4 regions of the Roseibium sp. ROS1 genome follow, and region 1 is predicted to be linked to each of the others. Evidence: predicted binding sites of a transcription regulator. Region 1 holds the regulator's gene; each other region holds the start of a gene.
What was found. The regulator LexA, encoded in region 1, represses DNA repair genes until DNA is damaged. The targets are predictions, from matches to a motif close to TGTTCNNNNTGTGTTCNG.

Region 1 (4,217 bases):
CGGCGTTTCCAAGGGCGACGGCTTGCTGGTCCAGGCCCAGAACTCGCATCAGATGATAGAGATCATGTTGGCGGCATTTCGTCTGGGAGCCATCTGGGTTCCCTGCAATTTCAGACAGGCTCCGGGCGAGACGGCCTATGCTGCGGTAAAAGCGAAGGCGAAGGTTTTCCTGTGTGACGCTGATTTTGGTGCTCAGGCCGATGCAGTGCGAAACGCCAGAGATCAGCTGACACGATGCATTACAATTGGAGCCAGCGACTTTGGCACAAGCTATGAGGATCTCCTCTCCCGTTACCAGGGACAGGTCCTGCAGAACGAGGCAGTGGACTATAACGATCCCTGTTGGCTGTTCTTCACCTCAGGCTCGACTGGCCGCCCGAAGGCGGTTGTCCTCAGTCACGGGCAGATCGGATTCGTTTGCGTCAACTACATGGCAGACCTGTTGCCCGGGACGACGGAGCGCGATGCGTCGCTGGTCATAGCTCCATTGTCACACGGTGCAGGGTTGCAACTGATTGCCCAGCTATCAGTTGGTTCCACACATGTTCTCCTGCCCGGAGGTGGCTTCAATCCTTCGACTGCATTCGAGTTGATCGAAAAACACAAGGTCAGCAATCTCTTCACCGTTCCCACAATCGTCAAACGCCTGGTGGAAGACCCTTCTGTCGATCAGTACGATCACTCGAGCCTTCGTCACGTCATTTATGCGGGGGCTCCCATGTACAGGGAGGATCAGAAGCTGGCACTCCAGAAATTGGGGCACGTTCTGGTTCAATACTACGGACTTGGCGAGGTCACCGGAAACATCACCGTGCTACGGCCACAGGATCATTTTCTGGAGGATGGACCTGAGACACGCAGCGGCACATGCGGTACGGAGCGCACGGGTATAGAGGTTTCGATCCAGGACGAGGATGGCAATCATCTACCCCCCAATGAAACGGGTGAAGTTTGCGTCATCGGTTCGGCAGTCTGTGCTGGCTATCTGGAAGACGAAGACGCCAACCAGAAGTCTTTCCGGAACGGCTGGTTCCGCACCGGAGACATCGGTCACATGGATGTACAGCGCTACCTCTTCCTGACAGGCCGAGCGTCGGACATGTACATTTCTGGTGGCTCCAACGTCTACCCGAAGGAAGTCGAGGAAGTGCTGCTTACACATCCGGATATTTCCGAGGTCGCAATTCTCGGCATTCCGGACAGGCAATGGGGCGAAGTCGGCCTAGCCGTTTGTGTGGCTGCCCCAGACAAGTCACCCGACCCTCAGGAACTCAGCGACTATCTGAACGGCAAGATCGCCCGCTACAAGATGCCTGCACGTTATCTCTTCATTCCCGGAATGCCGACAAGCGCCTATGGCAAGATCACCAAGAAACTGGTGCGGGAGCATTTGACCGAGAAAGGCCTGTTGTGAGACGGCCCGCCCCCAGATCTCTGTCCGACATTCGTCATCCCGGCCCTTCTGCCATCAATCGGCTCCCACATGCCAGATGTCTGGCGAAACCATTGGAAATCTCCCTGGCAGAGCAAACTCCCTTGCTGGAGGCGCTGGGCCGCTTCGCCACGCACCAAGGACTGAGCTCCGCCGTTCTCGATCTTTCCGGGCTCACGCTCGAAGCGTTCGACTTCGTAATGCCTGCCTGTGCAATCGATGACCGACATGCAGCCTGGTACAGCGACACGCACTCTTCGAAAGGCGCAACGCTGGAGTCCGCAGTTGCCATTCTCGGGATACGAGATGGTGAATGGTTCGCTCATGTACACGCTTATTGGCACGAGGAAGAAGTCGAGCACCTTGGCCACTTACTGCCGCATACGCTGAAGGTTGCGCATCAGGGGGCTATCAAAGGGTACGGCCTGCAAGGCGCAGCGTTCGTGGCATCGCTGGATCCGGAAACCGAATTCACGCTGTTTCGTGTGCAACAGGATGACGAACAGTCACGGACAACCGACTACAATGCGCTTATCACCACACTCGCTCCGTTTGCCGACCTGACGGACAGCATCCAAGAACTCGCAAAAGAGCTGAAAGCACCCTCCTTCGAAGTCTATGGACTGGGCAGTCTGGCCGGAGCAGCGTTCCGCGATGCCCAGCCGATGACAGGTCTGATCTCCGAGATACTCCTGTCTGCAAACGCTGGCGCGAAACCGGAGCAAGAGCTTTGCGTCCCAATCCGCGCCGTCGATCTCGAAGGTGGACTGCATCGGGGCATTCTCACCGCTGGTGGCGCGCCGACTTTGATCACCTGTGAACTGCTGATCATGACCGGATCGAAGGACGACCTAAATCCGATATCGGAGACGGATTGAATACGGCAACTTGTTCGAAGCCAAGAACAGTAAGAGAACATTTACCCTTGCAGAACACAATGAGAACAGGTACCATGTTCTTGATTTGTACCAGATGTTTTCTCGGTCAGGGGACGCCTACATGCTGACGCGCAAGCAGTACGAACTGCTCATGTTCATTCACGAAAGACTGAAAGAAACCGGTGTGCCGCCGTCTTTCGACGAAATGAAGGATGCGCTCGACCTGCGCTCCAAGTCCGGCATTCACCGCCTGATCACCGCGCTTGAAGAACGTGGCTTCATCCGGCGCCTGCCAAACCGGGCCAGAGCCATGGAGGTTGTTCGTCTTCCGGACTCCATCGCACCCGGCTTGGGCGCTCCACGACCAAGAGGCAGCTTCTCACCTGAAATCATTGAAGGCTCACTCGGCAAACCGGAGCCGGAAAAAGCTGCACCGGTGCCAGTGTCCAGTGTTACGGAAATTCCCGTCATGGGCCGCATTGCAGCCGGCGTGCCCATCGAGGCCATTCAAACACACAGCCATACCATCACAGTGCCGCAGGACCTGCTTGGTCGCGGGGAACACTACGCGCTGGAGGTTCGTGGTGATTCCATGATTGAGGCGGGCATTCTGGACGGTGATACCGTTCTTATCCGCCGGACCGACAGCGCCGACAGTGGCGACATCGTGGTTGCACTCGTGGACGATGAAGAAGCCACCTTGAAACGGCTGCGCAAGAAAGGCGCTTCCATCGCTCTTGAAGCAGCCAACCCGGCATATGAAACCAGGATCTTCGGTCCCGGCCGCGTTCGTGTTCAGGGCCGCCTCGTTGCCCTGTTTCGTCAGTACTGACCAGTCACTCCTCTGCGCGCGCTTCGGCCACCGAGGCGCGCTCGGCTAGACGCAGGCTGTCTCTTGTTACCGTTCCCTGCTGATGCCAGGGGCGCGGTGGGTCAGGGATGGCAAACTTCAGTTTCCCGATTTTCAGATTTTCGTTTGGCGGATGGCCCGGTCCACTGGCACCGCTCGTAGCATTCGCGGCCTCGCTGAAATCACCGGGCGATAGCCAGATGGAGACGGCACCACGTTCGGTGCGCGTACCGTGATCCAGAACGAGGGCTGCACCGCAGCTCTCCGGAGCGACAAGATCGGTCACGACCAAATCGGCATATCGGCAATCCAGCTGAAACGCTTCAAATGTCTTTGGCTGCGCGATTGCAAGAAACGATTGCCTGCCATCCAACCGTTCTGCGTCCTCTGAATTGACGTAGGCCCTGATGACACAACCGTCCTCATCGCAATTTCTTTGAGGCGATTTCATCTTGCGCGACAAGATCGCATCATTCCTCACTCCTTCCGACTGCAGCCAGAGATCACTTGCAAACGATCTTCCCCTTGCTGCGTAGCGCAAAATTCCCGTTTCATCGCGGGCAGCAATTCGAGAGCCGCTTGCAGCAATCTGGATATCCGGAGGCCGGCTGGTGAGAACAATCAATATTCCTGCGACGAGAGGCACTCCTGCGAGCACACGCTTTCTGCCAGGCACCAACAATCCGGCAAATAATGATGATAGCAACAGCAATGCAGCAGCCCCGTCGAGCCTTCCGGAAGTTCCGCCGCCGGCATCAAGGGCTGCGGTAAAGGAAGCAACCTTCAACAGAAGTGAAACTCCGAAAGACATGACAGCCAGAGGGAGAGCCGCAAGGCCGAAGGGCATCAGAACGAATGCAAATACTCCCATCGGCATCACAACAAGTGAAAACACCGGCATTCCCAGCAAGTTGCCGACAAGGCCATAGGGCGCAATGCGGCTGAAGTGATGAGCTCCTATAATGCCGGTCGCCAGCCCTGCGACCAATGCGGTGACAAACAGCCCTGCAACCCACTTGCCGAGGTAAAGACAAGTCGCCATGCCCCATCCGGACAG
Region 2 (4,217 bases), on a different contig from region 1:
GGGCTGCGGCACGCACGGTCTTGCCGTCCGGTCCTTCAGCTGCCGCGTCAGGGGCAAACCGGAAGCCAAGCAGATTCCCGATGTGCTGACCTTCCACGAGCACATCGCCGCTCGATGTAATTTCCGCTTCCAGCATTGCGTTCTCTCTCAAACGTCGCATCAATACACTTGTACGCCGATCCACGAACCGCTGCGTCAGCCGCTCGTGAAGGGCGTCAGATAGTTTGTCTTCTATGTCGCGCGTCTCGCCCTGCCAGTGGGCCGGATCGGCCAGCCAGTCGGGACGGTTGGCGACATAGGTCCAGGTCCGGATGTGTGCAATCCGGTTTGCGAGAGTGTCGATATCACCATCTGTGCGGTCTGCGAAGGCCAATTGACGCGAGAACCAGTCATCGGCAATCGCATTGTCCTGCATCAGGTGGGTGTAAATGGTGTTGAGCAACTCTGCGTGGTTCGCCGGGGCGATCTTACGATAGTCGGGGACCTGACACACGTCCCATAACAATTCGACCGCATTTCCGCCCTTTGCCATGCCGGATATTGCGGGATCGCGCAATAAATGTTCAAGAGCAGTGATGTCGTCGCCAATGGGTGCCCTTGCGAGACCCTCTTCACGCGGCACCATGTCGAGGCTTGAGCGCAAGGCGTTTGCCGACGAAAAATCCAGCGCACTGTTGCGCCATTGCAGCACTTTCAGGCTGTCGAAGTGGTGGCTTTCGATCTGTTCGACCAGGTCGTCGTCCAACGGATCGACCCGTCCGGTCACGCCAAAGGTGCCATCCTTGGTGTGGCGGCCAGCCCGTCCGGCAATCTGACCCATCTCCGAGGCGGTCAGCTGGCGGTACTGGTAGCCGTCATATTTGCGGTTACCCGCAAAGGCAATGTGATGGACATCGAGGTTCAGCCCCATGCCGATGGCGTCGGTCGCGACCAGGTGATCGACATCGCCGTTCTGGAACAGTTCCACTTGCGCATTGCGCGTGCGCGGGCTCAGCGAGCCAAGCACCACGGCCGCCCCGCCGCGTTGGCGACGGATGAGCTCTGCAATGGAATAAACTTCGTCTGACGAGAAGGCGACGATGGCCGAACGGGCCGGCAGGCGCGAGACCTTCTTGGAGCCCGCATATTCCAGCACGGACATGCGCGGCCGCGTGACCACATTGATGCCCGGCAGCAGTTTTTCCAGCAGCGGGCGTGCGGTCGCCGCACCCAGCAGGAGCGTTTCGGATTGACCGCGAACATTCAGGATGCGGTCGGTGAAGACATGACCGCGATCGAGGTTGCCCGCCAGCTGCACTTCGTCGATGGCGACGAAATCCGTCTTCAGGTCCAGCGGCATGGCCTCAACCGTCGAGACCCAGAACCGCGGGTTCTTCGGGACGATCTTTTCTTCGCCGGTGACCAGCGCCACCGCTTCCGGACCCGCGCGGTCGGCAACACGGTTATAGACTTCACGCGCGAGCAGGCGCAGCGGCAGCCCTATCAGCCCTGAAGGCTGGGCCAGCATGCGTTCAATGGCGAGGTGGGTCTTGCCGGTATTGGTCGGTCCGAGCACGGCCGTCACAGTGCGGGACCGGGCAGACGGCGGCAGCGGCAGGGTCTGGGGACGGGGCATGGGGAGGCTTGTGATCGGCTTTCTTCGGATCGGCGCAAACGGATGGCGCCTATATCTGGTGTCGCGTGTCTAGCACAGCCGGGGCGGGCATGTCCTTATTCTTTTGGCCAGCCGGTCAGGTTTTTGACGGTTGAAATATGTTGTGGAGAACGACTCTGGAACAAACCGAAACCGAATCGGCGACTCCGGGCGATTCAGGATTTGTTCCCTACGACATGTGGTTTGCAAGGTGGGTAGAGCCACAAAATCCTGAATCTGGTCAAGAGGTTGAGTCGTTCTGCGCGGTTGTGGCTGATTTGCCTCGAATCTCTGTCAATGATTAATTTTCCATAAACGCGTATCATCGCCGGAGGGAGAATGCCGTTTACCCGGGGACACAGGGTGAACGAATCTTGGACGAATCGCTGATTCATAAAGGTTGCGGATTTGTTCTCACAAGATCTAGTGGGTTTCCGGTAGAGCGGTGTCTACGCAGTTGGGCGGTCCTGAGGGTGAATTTGTCTTGCAGACAGGAATGTGTCCCGAAATGGTCAGCAGCCACGCAAGCCGGTTTTTGCGGTTTCGGTGCCTGTCCCGATCTTAAAATTGCTGCGCTGCACTTTTTTCAAAAAGTCCGGGAGGATCTGGGGTTCAATCGAATTAGTGTTCGTTTTCCTACAGTTACGGGCGCAGACGCAAAATTATTTTCCAAGTTAAAAAAAGGACATAGCTTCTGCCCCTTTTCAAGCGCCTCCGACCAAAGTAGAAATCTTGCCGAAACTGGCTTTTCGTTTTGCGTAAAATTAGGGGGAGAAGGCGTTTGGCGATAACAAAAATTCTCGTTGCTAACCGATCTGAAATCGCGATCCGGGTGTTCCGTGCCGCCAACGAGCTGGGCATGAAGACCGTTGCGATCTATGCCGAGCAGGACAAACTGGCATTGCACCGGTTCAAGTCCGACGAAGCGTATCAGGTCGGCAAGGGGCTCGGGCCGATCGAGGCGTACCTCTCCATCGACGAGATTATCCGCGTTGCCAAACTCTCCGGTGCAGACGCCATTCACCCCGGTTACGGCCTTCTGTCCGAAAGCCCGGAATTCGTGGATGCCTGCGAACAAGCCGGCATCACCTTCATTGGGCCGAAGTCCGAAACCATGCGCCGCCTGGGCAACAAGGTGGCCGCGCGCAATCTGGCCATCGAGGCGGGTGTGCCGGTGATGCCGGCAACGGACCCGCTGCCGGACGACATGGACGAAATCAAGCGCCAGTCCGCCGAGATCGGCTACCCGGTCATGCTGAAGGCCTCCTGGGGCGGTGGTGGCCGCGGCATGCGCGTCATTCCGGACGAAGCGACCCTGGCCAAGGAAGTTCTGGCGGCCAAGCGCGAAGCCATGGCGGCATTCGGCAAGGACGAGATCTATCTGGAGAAACTGGTCCAGCGGGCGCGCCACGTTGAAGTTCAGATCCTGGGTGACGGCGAGAACGTGGTTCATCTGTTCGAGCGCGACTGTTCCATCCAGCGCCGCCACCAGAAGGTGGTCGAGCGCGCTCCGGCGCCGTATCTTTCGGCCGAAAAGCGGGCCGAGCTCTGTGAATATGGTCTGAAGATCGGCCGGGCCGTGAATTACCGCGGCGCCGGCACGGTCGAGTTCCTGATGGATGCCGACACCGGTGCCATCTACTTCATTGAAGTGAACCCGCGCGTTCAGGTGGAACACACGGTGACGGAAGAGGTCACCGGCATCGACATCGTCCAGGCACAGATCAAGATCTGCGAAGGCGAGAAGATCGGCACGCCGGAAAGCGGCGTTCCCTCCCAGGACAAGATCCGTCTCAACGGCCATGCCCTGCAGTGCCGCATCACGACGGAAGATCCGGAGCAGAACTTCATTCCGGATTACGGGCGCATCACCGCCTATCGCGGGGCGACGGGCTTCGGCATCCGTCTGGACGGCGGCACGGCGTATTCCGGTGCGGTGATCACCCGTTTCTACGATCCGCTTCTTGAAAAGGTCACGGCCTGGGCTCCGACGGCGGAAGACGCCCGCAAGCGCATGGACCGCGCCCTGCGCGAATTCCGTATCCGCGGTGTGGCGACAAACCTGGTGTTCCTGGAGAACATCATCAGCCACGCCGACTTCAAGGCCAACAACTACACGACCCGTTTCATCGACGAGACGCCGGCCCTGTTCGAGCAGACCAAGCGTCAGGACCGCGCAACCAAGCTCCTGACCTATATCGCCGACGTTTCGGTGAACGGTCATCCGGAAACCAAGAGCCGCGCACGTCCGCCGAAGGATGTGGCCGCGCCCGTCATCCCGAACTTTGGCGATGCCAAGCCCTCCGGCACACGCCAGTTGCTGGACGAATTGGGTCCGAAGGGTTTTGCCGACTGGATGAAGGACCAGAAGCGGACGCTGGTGACCGACACGACCATGCGCGATGCGCACCAGTCGCTGCTGGCAACCCGCATGCGGACCCACGATATCGTCAACATCGCGGATGCCTATGCAGCCGGTCTGCCGAGCCTGTTCTCGCTGGAATGCTGGGGTGGCGCGACCTTCGACGTTGCCATGCGCTTTCTGACCGAAAGCCCGTGGGAACGCCTGCACAAGATCCGCGAA
Region 3 (4,217 bases), on a different contig from region 1:
CGATCTGGAGATCTCAGGCCTCTAGGTTGTCTCGACTATCTAGACCCCACCCGACTTCCGCATCACGGCTTCTTCCTGGGCACGCTGTTTTGCGGCGATCTTTTCCTTGATTTCGGAGAGATCACCCTTGGGGGTTTTCGGGTTCCTGGGGTTGTTGGGGACCAGCTCAACGAGGACCGGATTGGGCGAGTGGTCGAGCGTAGCTCCCGAAACGCTGTCGACACCGACGCCGATAACGCCGCCGATCAGCACGTTGCCCGCCATGCCGGCGACGCCGCCGGGGGCAACCTTGGTGTTCACCTCGACGGTCTGGGTCTTGTAGCCTTCCTTGGAAACCGTAACGGTGAATTCCTGTTTGCGGGACACCTGGAGCGAGCAGGGGGACGTGTTGCAGGTGAGGCCGATGGACGTGGCGATCTGCGCTCCTTCCGGCGAAGCGTAGACCTTCACGGTCTCATTGGTGCCGCGTGTCGCGGTGGCGCAAGCCGACAAGCCAAGCGCAAGCGCCAGGCACAACAGTTTGTTTGTTTTCATGTAAATAGCTTCCCAGCCGAGTGAAACGAAAGTGGCGTAGACCTAGCCGAACCGAAATTCTTTGCAAATCTGTTTTTCAAGGTATGGTTGAAAGATGCGCTCACTGCCACCCGATATTCACGTGCTCTCCCTGCAAAACCAGCCTTTGTTTCTGGTTACGACCCGAATACTCTAGTCCTCCTCGGGCGTATGTTGGGTAGCGCCATAGGCTAGGGAAAGCTATATCCGAGTGTGATAAGCGCACAGAGGTGCGTGCACTCAATATGTGAATGATATTCAGTGATTAACCGATGAATTTGATAGTAGAGTTTGCTTTTTTTGTATGTTTTTTTCTGTTTGCAATCTTAGGCGCCGCAGCGGGAGCTAATTTTAACAATTTTCTTAGCGGAAAAAATGAAGACAATCTTATTTTCAACGCCATATCCTACATCCCGGTTGGAATTTTGAAGCTTCTAGGGGTGAGGCGAGGCCCTTTTAATACTTTTATTTGCAGTTCAATATTGACGCTTTGCGTGTTCTTTTTTGCCTGGGTTGTTCTGCACCCTTTTAGTTTGATTTGAATAGCCTGTTTAGCTGCAGTTGCCCAAAGAACTGCAGTTCAGTCGCTGGTTACCCTAAACCCAAAATTCGATTTTGAGGCATGGCACCAAAGGTCTTGGATAGGCTCAAACGCAGCATAAGCGGTTGTCTGAATATTCACCTGCATTACGAAATCCCCCCGACGCAGTTTCGACAATCAGCCAGATGCGCAGCTGCAATACCTCCATGGAGCTAGTGTATGCTGTGAGACGACGCGCATAGCGCAATGTGGTGATGGGGCGTCGTTTGTCTACGGCTATCAGTGTAGGCGCCGGTGATTCTGCCCGATCGCGGAATCACGGGATGTTCCGATCAATAGATTACGCTAGGTAAGTTTTAAAATCGATAAGTGAGAACATATTGGAAACAAACAGCCATTTTCATTTTAATACCAATCGGTTTTGCAGACTTGTCAAATGAGAACAAAATGTGTACAAAGGCTCTCATTGAAACGGCGCGTCCATCGTGGAATAAGGAGCGTAAGCCATGTCGCAAAGTACACTTCGTCTCGTAGAAAGCAGCCAGATGGATAAGACAAAAGCGCTGGACGCAGCGCTCAGCCAAATCGAACGCGCCTTCGGCAAAGGCTCCATCATGAAGATGGGTCAGGGCCAGGTGGTTGAGGTGCAAGCCGTCTCGACCGGGTCTCTCGGACTTGATATTGCGCTCGGGATCGGCGGTCTGCCGCGCGGCCGTATCGTCGAGATTTACGGGCCGGAGTCTTCGGGTAAAACCACGCTTGCCCTGCATGCGGTTGCCGAAGCCCAGAAGACCGGTGGTATCTGCGCCTTTGTCGATGCGGAGCACGCGCTGGATCCGATCTATGCGCGCAAGCTTGGCGTCGATATCGACAATCTGCTGATTTCCCAGCCGGACGCCGGTGAACAGGCACTGGAAATTGCCGATACGCTGGTGCGCTCCGGCGCCATTGATGTTCTGGTCATCGACTCGGTTGCGGCATTGACACCGAAGGCAGAACTCGAAGGCGAGATGGGCGACAGCCTGCCGGGCATGCAGGCCCGTCTGATGAGCCAGGCTCTTCGCAAACTGACCGCGTCGATTTCCAAGTCGAAGTGCATGGTGATCTTCATCAACCAGATCCGCATGAAGATCGGTGTCATGTTCGGTTCGCCGGAAACCACGACCGGCGGTAACGCGCTCAAGTTCTATGCCTCCGTCCGTCTGGATATCCGCCGTATCGGTGCGATCAAGGACCGGGACGAAGTCGTCGGCAACCAGACCCGCGTGAAAGTCGTCAAGAACAAGCTTGCGCCTCCTTTCCGTCAGGTGGAATTCGACATCGTCTATGGTGAAGGTGTCTCCAAGACCGGCGAACTCATCGACCTTGGCGTCAAGGGCAACATCGTTGAAAAGTCGGGTGCCTGGTTCTCCTACAACAGCCAGCGTCTTGGCCAGGGCCGGGAAAACGCCAAGCAGTTTCTGAAGGACAATCCGGAAATTGCCGATGAAATCGAACTGGCGATCCGCCAGAACGCCGGCCTGATCGCCGATGCGATCATCGATCCGGACGCTGCATCGGAAGAAGCAGAGGACTGATCCTCAGGTTCCGATCTCCGTCTGCAAGAGCTCCGGACGTTTGTCCGGTCTTCCAAGGGCCTCTTTCCGCACTCCGGAAGGGGGCCTTTTGCTTTTCGGGACCCGCAACGGAGCGAAATTGGAAGAGGTCAGATCCTGTCGGATCGATTGTCCTGCGCGTGAGGGCAGCCTTCATTCCGGAAATCGCGTGTTTCCCGGCAGCTTTCCGTTAGGTCGGGCCCGTGCAACCGCTGGACAGGGTTGGAGGTGAAAGTTAAAAGGCTGTTCCGGCGCGGATCGGCGACCCAGATCCAGCGCCTTCAAGATTTACAACAGGCCCTCATATGCGGGGCTGTGACCGATGCGAGATCCGAATGACCGGCGTAAATGAAATCCGCTCTGCCTTTCTGGACTATTTCAAGACAAACGGCCACGAAGTGGTCGAGTCCGGGCCGCTGGTGCCGCGTAACGATCCGACGCTGATGTTTGCGAACGCGGGCATGAACCAGTTCAAGAACGTGTTCACCGGTCTGGAAAAGCGCGACTATTCCCGTGCGGTCACGGCGCAGAAATGCGTTCGCGCCGGCGGCAAGCATAACGACCTGGATAATGTCGGTTACACTGCGCGCCACCACACCTTCTTCGAGATGCTGGGCAACTTCTCCTTTGGTGACTATTTCAAGGACCAGGCGATCGAACTGGCCTGGAACCTCGTCAACAAGGAATTCGGCCTTCCGAAGGACAAGCTGCTGGTAACCGTCTTTGCCGAAGACGATCAGGCGTTCGATCTGTGGAAGAAGATCGCAGGTCTCAGTGAAGACCGGATCATCCGCATCGCGACGTCGGACAATTTCTGGTCCATGGGCGATACCGGTCCGTGCGGCCCCTGTTCTGAAATCTTCTACGACCATGGCGACCACATCTGGGGCGGCCCTCCGGGCTCTGCGGAAGAAGATGGCGACCGGTTCATCGAGATCTGGAACCTCGTCTTCATGCAGTACGAACAGACGCCGGAAAAGCGTCTCGACCTGCCGCGTCCGTCCATCGACACCGGCATGGGCATCGAACGGATCGCCGCCGTCATGCAGGGCGTCCACAACAACTACGACATCGACCTCTTCAGGGCACTGATCGCGGCGTCCGTCAACGCAACGGGTGTGGAAGCGGAAGGCGACGCCACCGGCAGCCACCGCGTGATTGCCGACCACTTGCGCTCCACGAGCTTCCTGATTGCCGATGGCGTGCTCCCGTCCAACGAGGGCCGCGGCTATGTGCTGCGCCGGATCATGCGCCGCGGCATGCGCCATGCCCATCTTCTGGGGGCAAGCGAACCGCTGATGCACAAGCTGGTTCCGGCGCTGGTGCGTGAAATGGGCCGTGCCTATCCGGAGCTGAGCCGCGCTGAAGATCTGATCACCGAAACGCTGAAGCTGGAAGAAACGCGTTTCCGCAAGACGCTGGAGCGTGGCCTCGGCCTGCTCGACACCGCAACCGAAGGCCTTGAGGCTGGGGGGCGTCTGGATGGGGAAACCGCGTTCAAGCTCTACGATACTTACGGCTTCCCGCTG
Region 4 (4,217 bases), on a different contig from region 1:
TCCTGCAGCAGGTCCAGATCGTCGGCATCGTGGCGGCAGCACAGAGCATCGTCATCCTGACCGCCGGCATCGATCTGTCGGTCGGCGCGATCATGGTGCTGTCCTCCGTCGTCATGGGGCAGTTCACCTTCCGCTATGGTTTGCCGGTGGAGGTCTCCATCGTCTGCGGCCTTATTTGCGGTACCTTTTGCGGGTATCTCAACGGCTTCCTTGTCGCCATCGTCAAGCTGCCCCCCTTCATCGTGACGCTCGGCATGTGGCAGATCGTGCTTGCCACCAACTTCCTTTATTCGGCCAATGAGACCATTCGGTCGCAGGAAATCGCCGAAGTGGCACCGCTGCTTCAGTTCTTCGGCAACAAGGTCAATGTCGGCGGCGCAGTCTTCACCTACGGCGTCATCTTCATGGTGCTTCTGGTGCTGGTGCTGGCCTACGCCCTGCGTCAGACAGCCTGGGGCAGGCATGTCTACGCCGTTGGCGACGATCCGGAAGCCGCGCAGCTTTCGGGCGTGCAGGTGAAGAAGGTTCTGATATCGGTCTACATGCTGTCCGGGCTTATCTGCGCTTTCGCCGGCTGGGCGATGATCGGCCGCATCGGTTCGGTCTCCCCGACCACGGGTCAGCTTGCCAACATCGAATCCATCACGGCCGTGGTGATCGGCGGCATCTCGCTCTTCGGCGGACGTGGATCCGTGCTCGGCACCCTGTTCGGCGCACTCATCGTCGGTGTGTTCACGCTCAGCCTGCGCCTGCTCGGCGCCGATGCGCAGTGGACCTACCTGCTGATCGGCATCCTCATCATCGGCGCGGTCGCGATCGACCAATGGATCAGAAAGGTATCTGTGTAATGGAACCTGTCCTGCAAGCGCGTAAACTGGTCAAGCGCTACGGCCGTGTCGTGGCCATGGACCGAGCCGATTTCGAACTCTATCCCGGCGAGATCCTCGCCGTGATCGGCGACAACGGGGCCGGCAAATCTACCTTGATCAAGGCTCTCAGCGGAGCCGTGCAGCCTGATGGCGGAGAGATCCTGCTTGATGGCAAGCCCGTCCACTTCACCTCGCCCATCGACGCCCGCGAAGCCGGGATCGAGACGGTGTACCAGACCCTGGCCATGTCCCCTGCCCTGTCGATCACCGACAACATGTTCATGGGTCGTGAGTTGAAGAAACCCGGCTTCCGCGGCACCTGGCTGCGCCAGCTGGACCGAAAGAAGATGGAAGAGATCGCCCGCGAAAAGCTGAACGAACTGGGGCTGCTCACCATTCAGAACATCAACCAGGCCGTTGAAACGCTTTCCGGCGGTCAGCGCCAGGGTGTGGCGGTGGCACGGGCGGCCGCTTTCGGCTCCAAGGTCGTGATCATGGACGAGCCGACCGCCGCTCTCGGCGTCAAGGAAAGCCGGCGCGTGCTGGAGCTGATCAAGGATGTCAGGGCCAGGGGCTTGCCCATCGTGCTGATCAGTCACAACATGCCCCATGTCTTCGAGGTTGCCGACCGAATCCACATTCATCGGCTGGGCAGTCGGGCTTGTGTCATCAAACCGTCGGACTTTTCCATGTCCGATGCGGTGGCGATCATGACCGGAGCCATGGATCCGCCGGACAGCATGGCGGCCTAGGCCAGGGAAGAAAACGGGAGGTGCCTTTCATCCGGCGCCTCCTACCCGGGACCTCATCCCGAAGAGAACCGAAAGGTTCGTCCCGAAAGATGGGCGGCAAATTCAGTGCTTGTGGCCCATCCTTCGAGACGGGCCCATGGTTCTCCTCAGGATGAGGTGGTGGTTTGATAAGCCGCTGTAGGGAGGAGAAAGGTCATTCAACGGGTGCCATTGGCAGGCCTCGTTGGAACCAATAAGGGAACGGGAGACACCGGGTTCAGCACCTCTCCCACCCGAACCCTCATCCTGAGGAGAACCGAAAGGTTCGTCTCGAAGGATGGGCGGCAAAATCAGCGTTTGTGGCCCATCCTTCGAGACGGGCCTATGGCCCTCCTCAGGATGAGGTGGTGGTTTGATGAGCCGTTGTGGGGGCAGAGAAGACACATGCAACGAGCGCCATTGGCGCGCCTCGTTGAAACCAATAAGGTGGCGGGAGACACCGGGTTCAGCCCACTCCTACCCACACCCTCATCCTGAGGAGAACCGAAAGGTTCGTCTCAAAGGATGGGCGGCGAGTTCGGCGCCTTGCGGGCCTCCTTCGGATGAGGCGGTGGTCTCAAAGGCCGCTGCCGCGAAATGACACAAAGCCATGAATCCGCTGTCGATGCGGTTCCTGACAAACGACGAAAGACCAGAACGTATATGTTTTTGATTTGCGGCGAAGCACTGTTCGATCTCTTTGGAGAAGCCGGTTCCGGCGACAGTGTTTCTTTCGACGCCCGTATCGGCGGATCCCCCTTCAACGTGGCCATGGGGCTGGCGCGCCTTGAAGAGGACGCCGGGTTTTTCGGCGGCATTTCGCGCGATGCCCTTGGCGAGCGTCTGGTCCAGAAGTTCCGCAGTGAAGGCGTTTCGGAACGCTATATCCTGAGGACTGATTACCTGACGACGCTCAGCCTCGTCCAGAAGGATGAGCACGGCTCTCCGGCCTATACGTTCTACGGCGAGAACGCGGCTGACCGCATGGTGACCGTCGATGACCTGCCGCAGTTCGACGAACCGCCATTGTTTCTGCACATCGGGTCCTACACGGCACTGGTCGAGCCGGTTTCGGCCGCCTTCAGGGCTCTGATCGAACGCGAGCGAGACCATACGCTGGTCTCCTTCGACCCGAACATACGCCCGACCGTGGTGCCGGACATGGCGCTCTGGCGCCGCAATACGGAAAGCCTTGTTCCGTTGACGGATGTCGTCAAAGTGTCGGACGAAGACCTTGCCCTGATCGCTCCCGGTGAACCTGTCGAAACCATTGCCCGCGCCTGGCTCGGCATGGGGGCTTCGCTGGTCATCGTCACACAGGGCGGCGACGGTGCAACCGCATTTGCCGAAGGCATCGAAGTCAGCCGTCCTGGCATCAAGGTAACCGTTGAAGACACCGTTGGCGCGGGCGACACCTTCCAGGCAGCTCTGCTTGCAGGGTTGAAACATCTAGGTGCAACAGACCGTGATGCGCTTGCAGCCCTTGACGCCGGCCAGCTAAATCGTCTTCTTGACTTCGCTGTCGGGGCAGCTGCCATCACTTGCTCCCGGCGGGGAGCGGATCTGCCGCGCAGGAGCGAACTGGAAAAAGAGTGGTCGGCCCTGAAATGAGGGGCTGACAAGAGAATTAAATCGATTTAAAAGGCAGTCGAAAACGGTCCAGGCCGGAGCGGCCCATCGGACTGGCAGCTGTGAGAAGGGATGTTTTATGGCGGTACGCGTCATTGAAGTTGAAGAATTCGACCTCGTCGTTTTCGGAGCCTCCGGAGACCTCGCCCACCGCAAGCTTCTGCCTGCCCTTTACCACCGCGACGCGGACGGCCAGATGCCGGAAAACGCCCGCATCATCTGCAGTGCCCGCCGGGACTATTCCGACGACGACTATCGCGATTATGCCAAGGCCGCGCTTGAAGAACACGTCAAGGATCTGGACGACGAGCATCTTCAGCAGTTCCTGAAGCGCCTGCGCTACGTCAAGATCGACATCGCCACTGGCGACGGCTTTGAAGATCTGAGAACCATCCTGGACGAACGTCCTGAAGTCATCCGCGCCTTCTATCTTGCAGTCGGCCCGGACCTCTTCGGCACGATCTGCGAGAACCTCGGCCGGATCGGGGTCGTCAACGACCATTCCCGCGTCGTCATGGAAAAACCCATCGGCAAGGACGGCAAGTCCGCCAGGGCGCTCAACGACACGGTCGGTGCGGTGTTCAACGAACACCAGATCTTCCGTATCGACCACTATCTCGGCAAGGAAACGGTGCAGAACCTGATGGCCCTGCGCTTTGCCAATGCCCTGTTCGAGCCGCTGTGGAACGCGGCCCATATCGACCACGTCCAGATCACCGTGGCCGAGTCGCTCGGCACCGGTGGCCGTGCCGGCTACTACGATACCGCAGGTGCCCTGCGCGACATGGTGCAGAACCACATTCTGCAGCTGCTCTGCCTTGTTGCGATGGAGCCGCCGGAAAGCATGAACGCCGACAGCGTGCGCGACGAGAAGCTGAAGGTTCTGAAAGCTCTTGCCCCGATCGACGAGCAGAGCATCGACAAGCTGACCGTGCGCGGCCAGTACCGC

Region 2: a site for LexA is predicted at 1,761-1,778, ahead of ACYQ6M_RS24375 (helicase-related protein). Genes of this name have one in related genera too.
Region 3: a site for LexA is predicted at 1,465-1,482, ahead of recA (recombinase RecA). Genes of this name have one in related genera too.
Region 4: a site for LexA is predicted at 2,035-2,052, ahead of ACYQ6M_RS05500 (carbohydrate kinase family protein). Genes of this name have one in related genera too.

What each region holds. Positions count from the first base shown of each region.
Region 1 is NZ_BAAGIG010000002.1:1,497,049-1,501,265, forward strand. Features, by position in the region: gene ACYQ6M_RS14930 (acyl-CoA synthetase) at 1-1,414, shown strand, start outside; gene ACYQ6M_RS14935 (hypothetical protein) at 1,507-2,310, shown strand; gene lexA (transcriptional repressor LexA) at 2,432-3,142, shown strand; gene ACYQ6M_RS14945 (ComEC/Rec2 family competence protein) at 3,147-4,217, opposite strand, start outside.
Region 2 is NZ_BAAGIG010000004.1:345,755-349,971, forward strand. Features, by position in the region: gene ACYQ6M_RS24375 (helicase-related protein) at 1-1,615, opposite strand, end outside; gene pyc (pyruvate carboxylase) at 2,415-4,217, shown strand, end outside.
Region 3 is NZ_BAAGIG010000001.1:1,415,182-1,419,398, forward strand. Features, by position in the region: gene ACYQ6M_RS06415 (translation initiation factor 2) at 40-534, opposite strand; gene recA (recombinase RecA) at 1,600-2,670, shown strand; gene alaS (alanine--tRNA ligase) at 3,024-4,217, shown strand, end outside.
Region 4 is NZ_BAAGIG010000001.1:1,215,966-1,220,182, reverse strand. Features, by position in the region: gene ACYQ6M_RS05510 (ABC transporter permease) at 1-848, shown strand, start outside; gene ACYQ6M_RS05505 (ATP-binding cassette domain-containing protein) at 848-1,621, shown strand; gene ACYQ6M_RS05500 (carbohydrate kinase family protein) at 2,303-3,250, shown strand; gene zwf (glucose-6-phosphate dehydrogenase) at 3,348-4,217, shown strand, end outside.